2 regions of the Ensifer sp. EB106-03-01-XG145 genome follow, and region 2 is predicted to be linked to the other one. Evidence: predicted binding sites of a transcription regulator. Region 2 holds the regulator's gene; the other holds the start of a gene.

Region 1 (5,760 bases), 380 kb from region 2:
AGAGCGGCGTCGGATTGGCCGGGTTGTTCGGCACCAGCTTGCAGATCTTGTCGACCTGGCCATAGGGCATTTCGAGCACGCGGCCGACGTCGCGCAGTGCGGCACGCGCCTGCAGCGAACCGAAGGTGATGATCTGCGCCACCTGCTCGCGACCATACTTGCGCTGCACGTAGCGGATCACCTCTTCGCGCCGGTCCTGGCAGAAGTCGATGTCGAAGTCGGGCATCGAGACGCGCTCGGGATTGAGGAAGCGCTCGAACAGCAGCGAGAAGCGCATCGGATCGACGTCGGTGATCGTCAGCGCATAGGCAACGAGCGACCCTGCACCCGAACCACGGCCCGGCCCAACGGGAATATCGTGCTGCTTCGCCCATTTGATGAAGTCGGCAACGATCAGGAAGTAGCCGGGGAACTTCATGCGCTCGATAACGCCGAGTTCGAAGGCCAGGCGCTCGCGATACTCCTCTTCGCTATAGCCGGGCGCCATGCCGAGCCTGGCGAGACGCTCTTCGAGCCCCTCCTCCGCCTGGCGGCGCAGTTCGTCCGCCTCGGCGCGCTCCGCCTCTTCCGGATCTGCGGTGGCGCCGGTAAAGCGCGGCAGGATCGGTCCGCGGGTCTTCAGCATGAAAGAGCAGCGCCGTGCGATCTCGACAGTGTTTTCCAGCGCCTCCGGCAGATCGGCAAAAAGCGCAGCCATCTCCTTGCGGCTCTTGAGGTAGTGGTCCGGCGTCAGGCGGAAGCGGCTGTCGTCCGAAACCATCGCGTTGTGCGCGACCGCCATCAGGGCGTCATGGGCGTCATAGTCGGACGGTGACGGAAAGAAGGCTTCGTTGGTGGCAACCAGCGGAATGTCGAACTTGTATGCAAGGTCGATAATCCGGCTCTCATGGCGGCGGTCAAATCCGCCGTGCCGCTGCAGCTCGATATAGAGCCGGTCGCCGAAGAGATCATGCAGCGCCTCGAGACGCGCTTCGGCCAGTGCCGTCGAACCCGCCTTCAGGGCCAGGTCCACCGGGCCGCCCGACGCACCGGTCAGCGCGATCAATCCGTCCGTACCGTTTTCGGCAAGCCAGGAGCGCGTGATCCGAGTCGCCTGGCTGCCCTCGCCGCTGAGATAGGCACGGCTCACCAGATCCACGAGCCGGGTGTAACCATCATCGGTCGCGGCGATCAGGACGATCGCGGGCAGCTTCGCGAGATGTTGCGCGTGGCCGCGCCGTTCGCCATCCGCCTCGTCTTCCATGTCGATGGAAAGCTGGCAGCCGGTAATCGGTTGCAGTCCGTCGTCGGCTGCTTTCTGCGAAAACTCGAGCGCGGCAAAGAGATTGTTGGTGTCGGCGATCCCGATCGCCGGCTGATTATCGGCAACCGCCTTGCCGATGACCTTCTTCAGCGGCAGCGCGCCTTCGAGCAGGGAGAAGGCCGAGTGGACGCGCAGATGCACAAACTGCGGGTCCGAACCAAGCGCCTCGCTCGATGCTGCTTTGCCGTCGTCTGCCATTATTCGCACCCTGATTCCTGTCTGGTCGGCAGGATATCCCGTTTATCACCCGACATGTCCAGTTTCACCTGACACGTCGTCCCCCTTATTCAATCCAGGGGGCGCATTTCGGGAGGTGCTTGAGAGGAAATATCGACGCTCCTCAGAGGCCGAGCGCGATGAAAGAGATGCTTGCGATGAACAGGCTCATCGAAGCGAAGGCGGCGAGGTCACGAACAAAATCAGTCATAACATGGCTCCTTTTCCGTTATGTTTTTATTTTGTTCTATTTTTGTTCACGCGTCAAGCCAAGCACAGACGTTCTGTTGACGATGGTTAACACGGCAGTCGAATGCAGGTTAACTGCCAGGAAGCCGCTTGAGGAAGGCGCCGCGCCCGCATATCAAGAGGAACAACCAAGCGGAGCGTTCCGACATGCATGCACGCCTGATTCTGCCATTGCTGTTTCTGGTTCCGGCCGTCGCCTCCGCGGCCGAAACGATCGACCCTACCCGCATCGTCTCCGCGGCGACCGGCGACTGGAACAAGGACGGTGACGCGGACCTCGCCCTGATCGTGCGCCCCGCAGATGGAAGCGACGATGACAACGGTGTCTATCTCTATCTGACCGGTGAGAATGGCGCTCTTGAGCTGAAGGCGGCGATCCCGAACAAGATTTGGGGCGACTTTGACTTTGCGGGACAGGCGCCGTGGGTCGAGGCGCTGCCGAGCGGTTCTTTGCTCATCTCCAGCCACAACGATTCCATCGGACGTGACCGCTGGGAACAGAAACTGACGGTCGCCTACCGCAATTTCGAGTTCGTGGTCGCCGGCTATACCTACTCATCCTACGATACACTCGATCTAGACAACACATTGAAGTGCGACCTCAACGTTCTGACAGGCAAGGGCAAATCCAACGATAAGGCCATAGCCACCAAGGGCGAACTCGTCCTGCTCAAGGACTGGAACGACGATCGCGGCCAGAAGGCTTGCGGCGTTCAGTAATCAGGTGATTGTTCTCTATTTGTTCTTTACAACCAACACGGACCACGGCATCCTCGGCCAGAACATATGAGGAACCCACATGGCCGCGCTCGAACAACTGAAGGACTTTATCGTCGAAGCCAAATCGAAAACCTTTGTCGGCGGCGGCGTGCCGCGGCCTTCCTCTCGCCAAGGCTCCCATGACATCGGCTACGAAACGGGCAGTTGGCGCTATCTCGACAGCTATTACGGCGGAACCGATTTTGCAGGACAGGAAACGGTCTGGCAGGATGGCGAACCGCGCTGGGCGATGAACTACTTCGGCCGGATTATGCGCCCCGAGCTCATAACTGGAGAGAAGGCAGGTCTGGTCATCAAGGCTGCGCTACAGGCGATGTATCGTGAGAAGCGGCACTTCCTCGGCGGTATGGAGTTTCGGCATGCACATGGCTACTACATCGATAGCAGCCGCGGCGACACCGAACATTTTTCCGGCCGCGAGGTCATCTTCGTCGATGGCGAGGAAGCTTACGAACTCGACTATCGTGGCGGGCTGATCCGGCGTTAAAAGCGGCGCCAGAAGACGCGTACGCCGCGCCCAGGGCGGCGTGGGACGTGAACTGTGAGACGTTTCTTCCGCGCTGGCCAAAGACAGTGAGCGGCAACGGCGCTGGGCGATCAATGCGCCCGCTCGGCCGGTGCCATCAGTTCATCTCGACGACTTTGCCGTCCTCGATCGTCACGCGCCGATCCATCAGCCCCGCGAGTTCATGATTGTGCGTGGCGATCAGGGCCGCGAGACCCGACTGGCGCGCGAGCGCCTCAAGCGCTTCAAAGACATAGCCGGCGGTTTCCGGATCGAGATTGCCTGTCGGCTCGTCCGCAAGAAGCACGAGCGGCGCGTTGGCGACGGCGCGCGCGATCGCGACGCGCTGCTGCTCGCCGCCGGAGAGCTCCGTCGGGCGATGATCGGCACGGTGACCGATGCGCATGTAGTCGAGCAGCGCCCTTGCCCTATCGGCGGCCTCAGCCTTGGGCAAGCCGGCGATCAGCTGTGGCATCATGATGTTCTCAAGTGCCGAGAACTCGGGAAGCAGATGGTGAAACTGGTAGACGAAGCCGATCTCGTTGCGGCGGATCGCCGTGCGCCGATCGTCGTTGAGGCCACCACAGGAGACGCCGTTGACCAGCACTTCGCCGCCATCCGGGCGCTCCAGCAGGCCGGCGACATGCAGAAGCGTCGACTTGCCGGTTCCCGAAGGCGCAACCAGCGCAACCGTCTCGCCACTTCTCAGGGTAAAATCCGCACCCTTGAGGATGGACAGGAACGTTTCGCCTTCCCCGTAGTGTCGCTCGACGCCGGAAAGCTGCAGTGCCACGCGCGCATTCATTCAGTTGATGTCCTTGTCATTCGTAACGCAGGGCCTGCACCGGATCGAGGCGCGAAGCACGCCAGGCCGGGAAGATTGTGGCGAGGAAAGAAAGGGTGAGTGCCATGACGATGACGAGCGCGGTCTCATCGGCATTCATGTCGGCCGGAAGCTGGCTCAGGAAATAGAGCTCTGGGCTGAAAAGTGTGGTTCCAGAGATCCAGGAGAAGAACTGCCGAATGGATTCGATGTTGAGGCAGACGACGACGCCGAGCGCCACGCCGGCGACCGTTCCCGCCGCGCCGATCGCGGCACCCGTCATGAAGAAGATACGCATCACCGAGCCGGAGGTCGCGCCCATCGTTCTGAGGATCGCGATGTCGCTGCCCTTGTCCTTCACCAGCATGATCAGGCCGGAAATGATGTTCAGCGCGGCGACGAGCACGATCAGCGTCAGGATCATGAACATGACGTTGCGCTCGACTTCGAGCGCCGAGAAGAAGGTCTTGTTGCGGTCGCGCCAGTCAGTAATGAAGATCTGTCGGCCCGCGGCATCCTCGATCGGCTGGCGCAGTTCGTCGACGACATCAGGATGCTCGACGAAGATCTCGATCGACTGCGCAAGCCCCTCCGCGTTGAAAAAGAGCTGCGCCTCTTCAAGCGGCATGAAGATGATCGTCGAGTCGTATTCCGACATGCCGATCTCGTAGATCGCCGAGACGGTGTAGGCTTTGACGCGCGGATTCATGCCAAGCGGCGTTACGTCGCCATTGGGCGAGGTCAGCGTGATCGTTCCGCCGACGCGGATGCCGAGTTGCTCGGCCATGCGCGAACCGATCGCGACACCGGAGCCGGAGGCAAAGCCGACCATGTCGCCGGACTGGATATGGTCGGAAACCGACTTCATCTTGCCGAGATCGTCGGCGCGGATGCCGCGCACTAGCGCTCCAGTGGAACTATCGCCGATGCCTTGCGCCAGAACCTGGCCCTCGACCAACGGGATTGCCATGGTGACGCCCTTGACGCCCGAGAACTTGGTCGCCAGCTCCGCATAGTTGTTGAGTGGCCCGTCGATCGGCTGCACGATCATGTGACCGTTGATGCCGAGAATGCGGGAAATGAGCTCGGTGCGGAACCCGTTCATCACGGCCATGACAATGATTAGCGTCGCAACGCCGAGCATGATGCCGATGAAGGAGAAGCCGGCGATAACCGAAATGAAGGCTTCCTTGCGCCTGGAACGCAGGTAGCGCCACGCCACCATGCGCTCAAAGGCGGAAAAGGGACGGCTGGAGGACTTTTCAGGCTGCGTTGCGGCCTGCACCTGATCTTCAGTCACGGCGGTCATCCTGCCTTCCCTCGCCTCTTCACTTCGTTGCGATCAGCTTGTTGATCGCAGCTTCGACGGTCATGGTCTCGCGCTCGCCGGTCTTGCGATCCTTGACCTCGACTTCGCCGTTGGCGATCGAACGCGGGCCGACGATGATCTGGACCGGGACACCGATCAGGTCCGCAGTCGCGAACTTTGCACCGGCGCGGTCGTCCGTGTCGTCGAGCAGTGCGTCGAATCCCGCCTTGCCGAGTTCGGAGTAGAGCGTCTCGCAGGCGCCGTCGCAAGCGGCATCGCCCGCTTTCATGTTGATGATGACGCCATCGAACGGCGAGATCGACTTCGGCCAGATGACGCCGTTGTCGTCATGCGACGCTTCGATGATCGCCGGCACGAGGCGGGTCGGGCCGATGCCGTAGGAGCCCATGTGCACGGCATGCTCCTTGCCGTCGGGGCCGAGAACCTTGGCGCCCATGGCTTCGGAATACTTGGTGCCAAAGTAGAAGATGTGGCCGACCTCAATGCCGCGGGCCGACAGGCGGTCGCCTTCGGCAACCGCATTGAAGGCGGCCTCGTCGTGCATTTCCGATGTT
Region 2 (5,760 bases):
CTCTACCGCTGAGCTACCAGGGATCATCCGCGCCGCTGTTTCGCTGTGCGCTTCAGAAGTGAGGCTGCTAATACGCATGCTTTTCCGATTTGCCAAGCGGTTTTTTCAAAAAAAATGACAAGTTCGGTTGCCAGGCTGTGGAGAAGTCCCCAATTGTGGGAAAAGATGCCGGATAGGGAATGATGAATAAAAACAGGAAGCAGACGCATTTCGGGATTGATCCGCAGACGCGTCAGATCGTGCTCGGGAAGTGGCGCATCACGCTGCCGGAATCGCCACTGCTGCGTATCCTGTTGGGCTCGCTCCTGATCTTCTTTGGTTTTCTCGGCTTTCTGCCGGTGCTCGGCTTCTGGATGATACCGTTGGGCCTCATCGTGCTTTCGCACGATATCCCATCCGTCCGCCGTCGCCGGCGTCGGCTGGCTGTCTGGTGGGCGCGCTGGCGCGGACGAGCCAATTCTTCGAACGGCTCGTGAACCGGAGCTATTGCGGTCAACCGTCCCGGATGCCTCGGCTTCGATTCTCTGCCAATTGATTCCCAGCGAAGCGGCTGAACCCTTTGTTGAGGGAGGCCGCCGAAAACTTTTCGGCAACCCATCAAACGCATAATGCGGTCGCGAATCAGGATGGGGACGCATGGCCAAAGCCACTACGAAACGTCGAAGCCGGAATTCCGGTCGGAGCAGGGGCAAACAAGGCGGTATGGCGCCGTGGTATCTGGCCGCCGCACTCACTGTCGGCGGCGTGGTCGCTTACGATCATCGCGCCGAACTGAAACATTGGCCGGTGGTATCGGACGTGGTCGCGTCCACGTCCCGACACGAGTCGAGGCCGAAGCCCGTTCGTGTCGCGCAGAAAGCGGACGAGCGTCCCGCGCAACAGGCGGAGAAGCGGAAGCCGAATCCGGTGACAAGAGTTGCCCTTGCCGCTCCGGTGCCGTCCGTTGACGTCGGCGCCAAGGCGCCGACACCCGTGGTGCGGCCCAGTGAGGAAGTGAAGACGGCATCCGTTCGCACGGATCAGTTTTATTTCTGCGGGATTCGCAACGACAACTGCGTGATCGACGGCGCCACCTTCCTGTACCACGGCGAAACGATCCGCGTCGCAGACGTCGATGCGCCGCGTATTCGCCAGGCAAGCTGCGACAAGGAACGTTCGCGCGGCTTCTATGCCAAGCAGCGCCTGCGCGAATTGTTGAATGCGGGTGACTTCAGGCTGGAAACGGCGAGCGGCCGTCAGGATGCCAAGGCCGGTGAAAAGCTGCGGCTGGTCACCCGCGGCGACCAGTCTATCGGGCGTGTGCTCGTATCCGAGGGGCTGGTGCGGCCGTGGACAGGACACGCGACGCCCTGGTGTTGAGGCCACCCCAGATGCGATCGGCGGAGGTTCGCGATCGCTCTGTGGAAAGTATCCGTCTTACAAATCGACGGCGCGTTTTTCGGAAAATGCCTCTTGCGGTTTTTCTGCAATCATTCTAAATCCGCGCCAACGCTCGGTTATCCGAGCTGTGAGGCCTCGTGGCGGAGTGGTGACGCAGAGGACTGCAAATCCTTGTACCCCGGTTCAATTCCGGGCGAGGCCTCCAATAACTCTCACCTCATTTTAGTGCGGATAGACGTTCTGCCTCAGGGCAGAGCGATTGTGTGTGTTTGCCTCCACACGCCCGCACAAGCCACGTCTTCTAAGCCACTATCGGATCTTATCGCTTCGGTGAAATCGGTAGAGGGGGAACGATGACTCCGCTGACATCAGCCGCATCGGTAGCGTCCGTCATCATCAAAACGGAGGCAATGGCATATATGAAGACGAAACTTGTCCTGACGGCCTTGGCCCTCTTCGCTGCGACCACATTTGAGGCGCAGGCAGAGGATCTGGTTTTCAAGCTGAAGAACAACACGGGCGCAGTGCTGACGAACTTCTATACGTCGCCTGTGGGCGTCAACGAGTGGGAAGACGATGTTTTCGGCCGGCAGGTGCTGAACCCAGGGGAAGACATGGAGATCACCATCGCCGACGGCCGGGAGGTCTGCAAGTACGACATGCGCTTCGAGTTCGAAGAAGGCTCCGGCCTCGATACGACCGAAGACATGCAGGACCTCTGCGAGCTCGGCGAGTACACCATCCACGAGTAAGAGGCGTGCCTTCAGGTCGCCTTCAATAAACAGAGCCTCGCAGCCGCAAGCGGTGGCGAGGCTCGGTCGGATGCCAGGTTTCCCTCGGAATCAGTGGTAGCGGCGGATCAGCCCGACGAGCTTGCCCTGGATCTTCACCCGATCGGGCCCAAAAATCCTTGTTTCGTAGGCAGGGTTCGCGGCTTCGAGCGCGATCGATGCGCCCTTGCGCCGGAAGCGCTTCAGCGTCGCTTCCTCATCATCCACGAGCGCCACGATGATATCGCCGGGATTGGCCGTATTGCCATTGCGGATGATCACGGTGTCGCCGTCGAAGATGCCGGCTTCGATCATCGAATCGCCCTTGACTTCGAGAGCGTAGTGTTCGCCGTTGCCGATCATGTCGAGCGGAACGGTAATGTCGTGCGTGTTATTCTGGATGGCCGAGATCGGCACACCGGCAGCGATGCGGCCCATGACCGGCACGGAAACCGATGTGTTGTCGGCCACGGGCGCGGGCTTCGGCGGTGCGGCAGGAGCGGCCACTGGCGGCTTGCCGAGGCTGCCCTCGATCACGCTGGGCGAGAAGCCGCGGCGGGGCTGCTGCTGGCTGGATACGTAAGCCTCCGGAAGCTTGATGACCTCGAGCGCGCGAGCCCGGTTCGGCAGACGGCGAATGAACCCGCGTTCTTCGAGTGCCGTGATCAGGCGGTGAATGCCGGACTTCGACGCCAGGTCGAGCGCATCCTTCATTTCATCGAAAGATGGTGGGACGCCCGACTCCTTCATGCGTTCGTGAATGAAGAGAAGCAATTCCTGTTGCTTGCGGGTCAGCATGGCACGTCGCTCCCAGAGGCGTGAAACAAATCAAGAACAGACACTATCTGTTCCATATGTGTTCCGCAAGTGCCTAAAATTCCGTGAACTCAGACAATTGGCGCGTCTGTGCGTGTCGATTGGTCACTTTTACGGGAGCAGAGCGGCTTTGGGCGATGATCGTGCCCAAACGGAGGGCGGCGGCGTAGCGCATTACGCGACGCACGGCGATTCGAACGAATCGCGAGCGTTTTTGTGCAAAGAGGCTAGGCCGGCTGCGTGGCGGCGCACGCGTCTTCGAATTCCTTCACCGTCTCGGCGCTGTTGTCTTCTGGAAGTACGGCATCCGCCGCATCGGTCGCGACCGGCCTGTCGCCATCATAGACGAACGACTGGATGTAGAACGCGATCGCACCCTTCCACACCTTGCGTCCATCGATCTGATGGCATGGCACGGCGCTCTCGAAATCGGTCTGAAGTTCGTCCACCGTGGCGGCGCTGAGCTTGACGTCAGGCATATTAGGCGATGCGACTATCGAAGCGAGAAGCAGGGCGGCAAGCACGGTGATCGTCCACTTTGATGCAAGGGTGGGACTACGGGGCGGTTAACGATGTGAACCGCGCTTTCGTTCCGAAGTCCAGCAAGCTTGGCGATCACTGTCATGTGTTCAACAGCTCTTTGGGTGCAGGCTGTGGCCGTTTTGCGCCAGGGGCACGCAGCGGCGAAGCCGCCTCAGCCTGGCGCGCCGTCCTTGCCGCAATCGCATGGGTTGCGCCAAGTCGCGGCCTCGCTACGGGCGTGCACAAATCCGTGTTGTGAAGATGTCGCACGTCTCGACAGGTAGTAAAAAAACGATAACTTTGCGGGAAAAATGGGGTGATTGCATGCGTAGATTGTCGTTGGCGGTTCTCTGTCTGTTGGTGGCGGCGGGAGCGGCCTCTGCTGAAGAAGGGCGTTCGAATATCTGGAAGGAGGTCAATGCCTGGACGGTGGGCTCCGATCCGTCCTTGGGCGGCTCGTGCTATGCGGCGACGAGCTACGACGCCGGAATGATCCTTCGAATCGGCTTTTACCCGAGAGGATCGGCGAACCTGGCGTTTCTTTCGATCGGCAATGCCGACTGGAAATCGATCGAGCCGCAGCGGGAGTATGACGTCGCCTTGCAGCTCGACCGTGGCCGCCAGTGGCCGGCTGTCGCGTTCGGCGTGGACCTCACAGGCTCGAAGGCTCTGGTCGTCAACTTCTCCAACACCGACTTCTTCACCGAATTCGTGCGCAAGAACACGCTGGCGCTGGCGTTCGAAGGGCGCGTCGTGGCGAGCCTCAGCCTGCGCGATTCGATGAAGGCCGTCAGCGAGATGTTCAAATGCCAGGAGGCGGTGATTGCGTTGATGCCAAACGGCGGGCAGGGGGCGGCCGCCGATCCGTTTGCGGGCGCCGGCGGGAATGCGCCAAACAATGACCCCTTTGCTGGCGGCGGCCAGACCAAGTCGTCGAAAGATCCCTTTGCCATGTGATCTTTGGCGTGAGCGTCGGTCCGCGGGGAGAGGTGAATATTCCTAAAATTTTGCATGGGTGCGGGTCACCCACCCTCGACAGTCACGCGGCGACCTATCAAAATGCGGGCAAACGGGGGTTTTGCATGCGTAGATTGCTGTTCGGGTTGGTGAGCTGTCTGATGGCCACGGGACCGGCCGTGGCTGAGGAGTCCGAGATCATCAAATGGAAGGAAGTCGGCGGCTGGACCGTTGCTTCCGACACGTCGATGGAAGGCTCGTGTTTCATCACGTCGATATTCGAAGGCGGAATCAGGCTGCGCCTGGGGTTCTATCCCAAGGGCTCCGAATCGCCACTCTACATGAGTTTCGCCAGCGACGACTGGAAGTCGCTCGAGGTCGGCAAGGACTATGACCTGACGTTCCGCTTCGACAAGAGCGATCCCTGGAGTGCGGCGGCGACCGCCGCCGGCGACGAGAGCGGCAAGTTCCTGTTCGTGAACGTCACCGATGCGGAATTCCTGACGGGGTTCGTGCGCAAAAGGACGTTGGCGATCGCCTTTGACGATCGCGTTGTCGCAAACCTCAGTCTGCGCGGCACCGGCCCGGCGGCGGAAGAACTCCTGAAATGCCAGCGAGCCGTGGATGAGATCATCGCCGACGAGGGCCGCAAATCCAAGGAGAAGAAGTCCGATCCGTTCAACGCGCCGAGCGAGAAACGCTCAGCGCGTGATCCGTTCAGCCTCTAACCTGCGGCTTGAGTGAAAGGCGGAGGGCCCAGTCGTCGTCTGCCCGAGGCGAACCACACGGCGCTGACGCCTGCCGACAAGCGCTCGTTAAAATGAAGCACCGCCAGGGATGGCGGTCCATCGTCGGACTATATTTCTTGGGAAAATGGCGGACAGGGTGGGATTCGAACCCACGGTACGGTTTCCCGTACGCTGGTTTTCAAGACCAGAGCCTTAAACCACTCGGCCACCTGTCCTTGCCTGAAGTCGCAGTCAACTGCTTACCGGGCACGGCGTTATTGCGCGAAGCCCTGTCGCTTTGCAAGATTTAACATGCGTCGCTGAAAGATTTTCTCGATGGCCGGACTGGAGTGCGCGGGCACGCTCCGCCGGTAACCATCTGTAAACCATAACGCATGAAATCCGGCGCTGATCTGTGGATGAGTTCGCATTTTCGCCTTGTTGCTGTCATGTTTAATCGACTGTTCCGTTTCGGGACGCCGAGATTCCCGCTGGGGGCACGAGCGGAAGGTTTCGAGTACGGCTTATTCGATCGATGTTGTGGGACAGATGACATCCAGTAAAAATGCGGCATATCTGGTCAAGGG

Evidence for each region. The regulator LexA, encoded in region 2, represses DNA repair genes until DNA is damaged. The targets are predictions, from matches to a motif close to TGTTCNNNNTGTGTTCNG.
Region 1: AC3WWH_RS06630 (FG-GAP repeat protein) is a predicted target of LexA. The motif match lies at 1,763-1,780, and genes of this name have one in related genera.

Annotation. Positions count from the first base shown of each region.
Region 1 is NZ_JBYTEC010000001.1:1,363,787-1,369,546, reverse strand. Features, by position in the region: gene dnaE (DNA polymerase III subunit alpha) at 1-1,501, opposite strand, end outside; gene AC3WWH_RS06630 (FG-GAP repeat protein) at 1,916-2,488, shown strand; gene AC3WWH_RS06625 (DUF5680 domain-containing protein) at 2,568-3,035, shown strand; gene AC3WWH_RS06620 (ABC transporter ATP-binding protein) at 3,172-3,858, opposite strand; gene AC3WWH_RS06615 (lipoprotein-releasing ABC transporter permease subunit) at 3,875-5,185, opposite strand; gene proS (proline--tRNA ligase) at 5,205-5,760, opposite strand, start outside.
Region 2 is NZ_JBYTEC010000001.1:1,743,767-1,749,526, forward strand. Features, by position in the region: tRNA gene AC3WWH_RS08510 (tRNA-Asn) at 1-23, opposite strand, end outside; gene AC3WWH_RS08515 (hypothetical protein) at 183-476, shown strand; gene AC3WWH_RS08520 (thermonuclease family protein) at 637-1,359, shown strand; tRNA gene AC3WWH_RS08525 (tRNA-Cys) at 1,512-1,585, shown strand; gene AC3WWH_RS08530 (hypothetical protein) at 1,800-2,132, shown strand; gene lexA (transcriptional repressor LexA) at 2,223-2,948, opposite strand; gene AC3WWH_RS08540 (hypothetical protein) at 3,194-3,490, opposite strand; gene AC3WWH_RS08545 (hypothetical protein) at 3,750-4,445, shown strand; gene AC3WWH_RS08550 (hypothetical protein) at 4,454-5,173, shown strand; tRNA gene AC3WWH_RS08555 (tRNA-Ser) at 5,320-5,409, opposite strand; gene AC3WWH_RS08560 (septal ring lytic transglycosylase RlpA family protein) at 5,723-5,760, shown strand, end outside.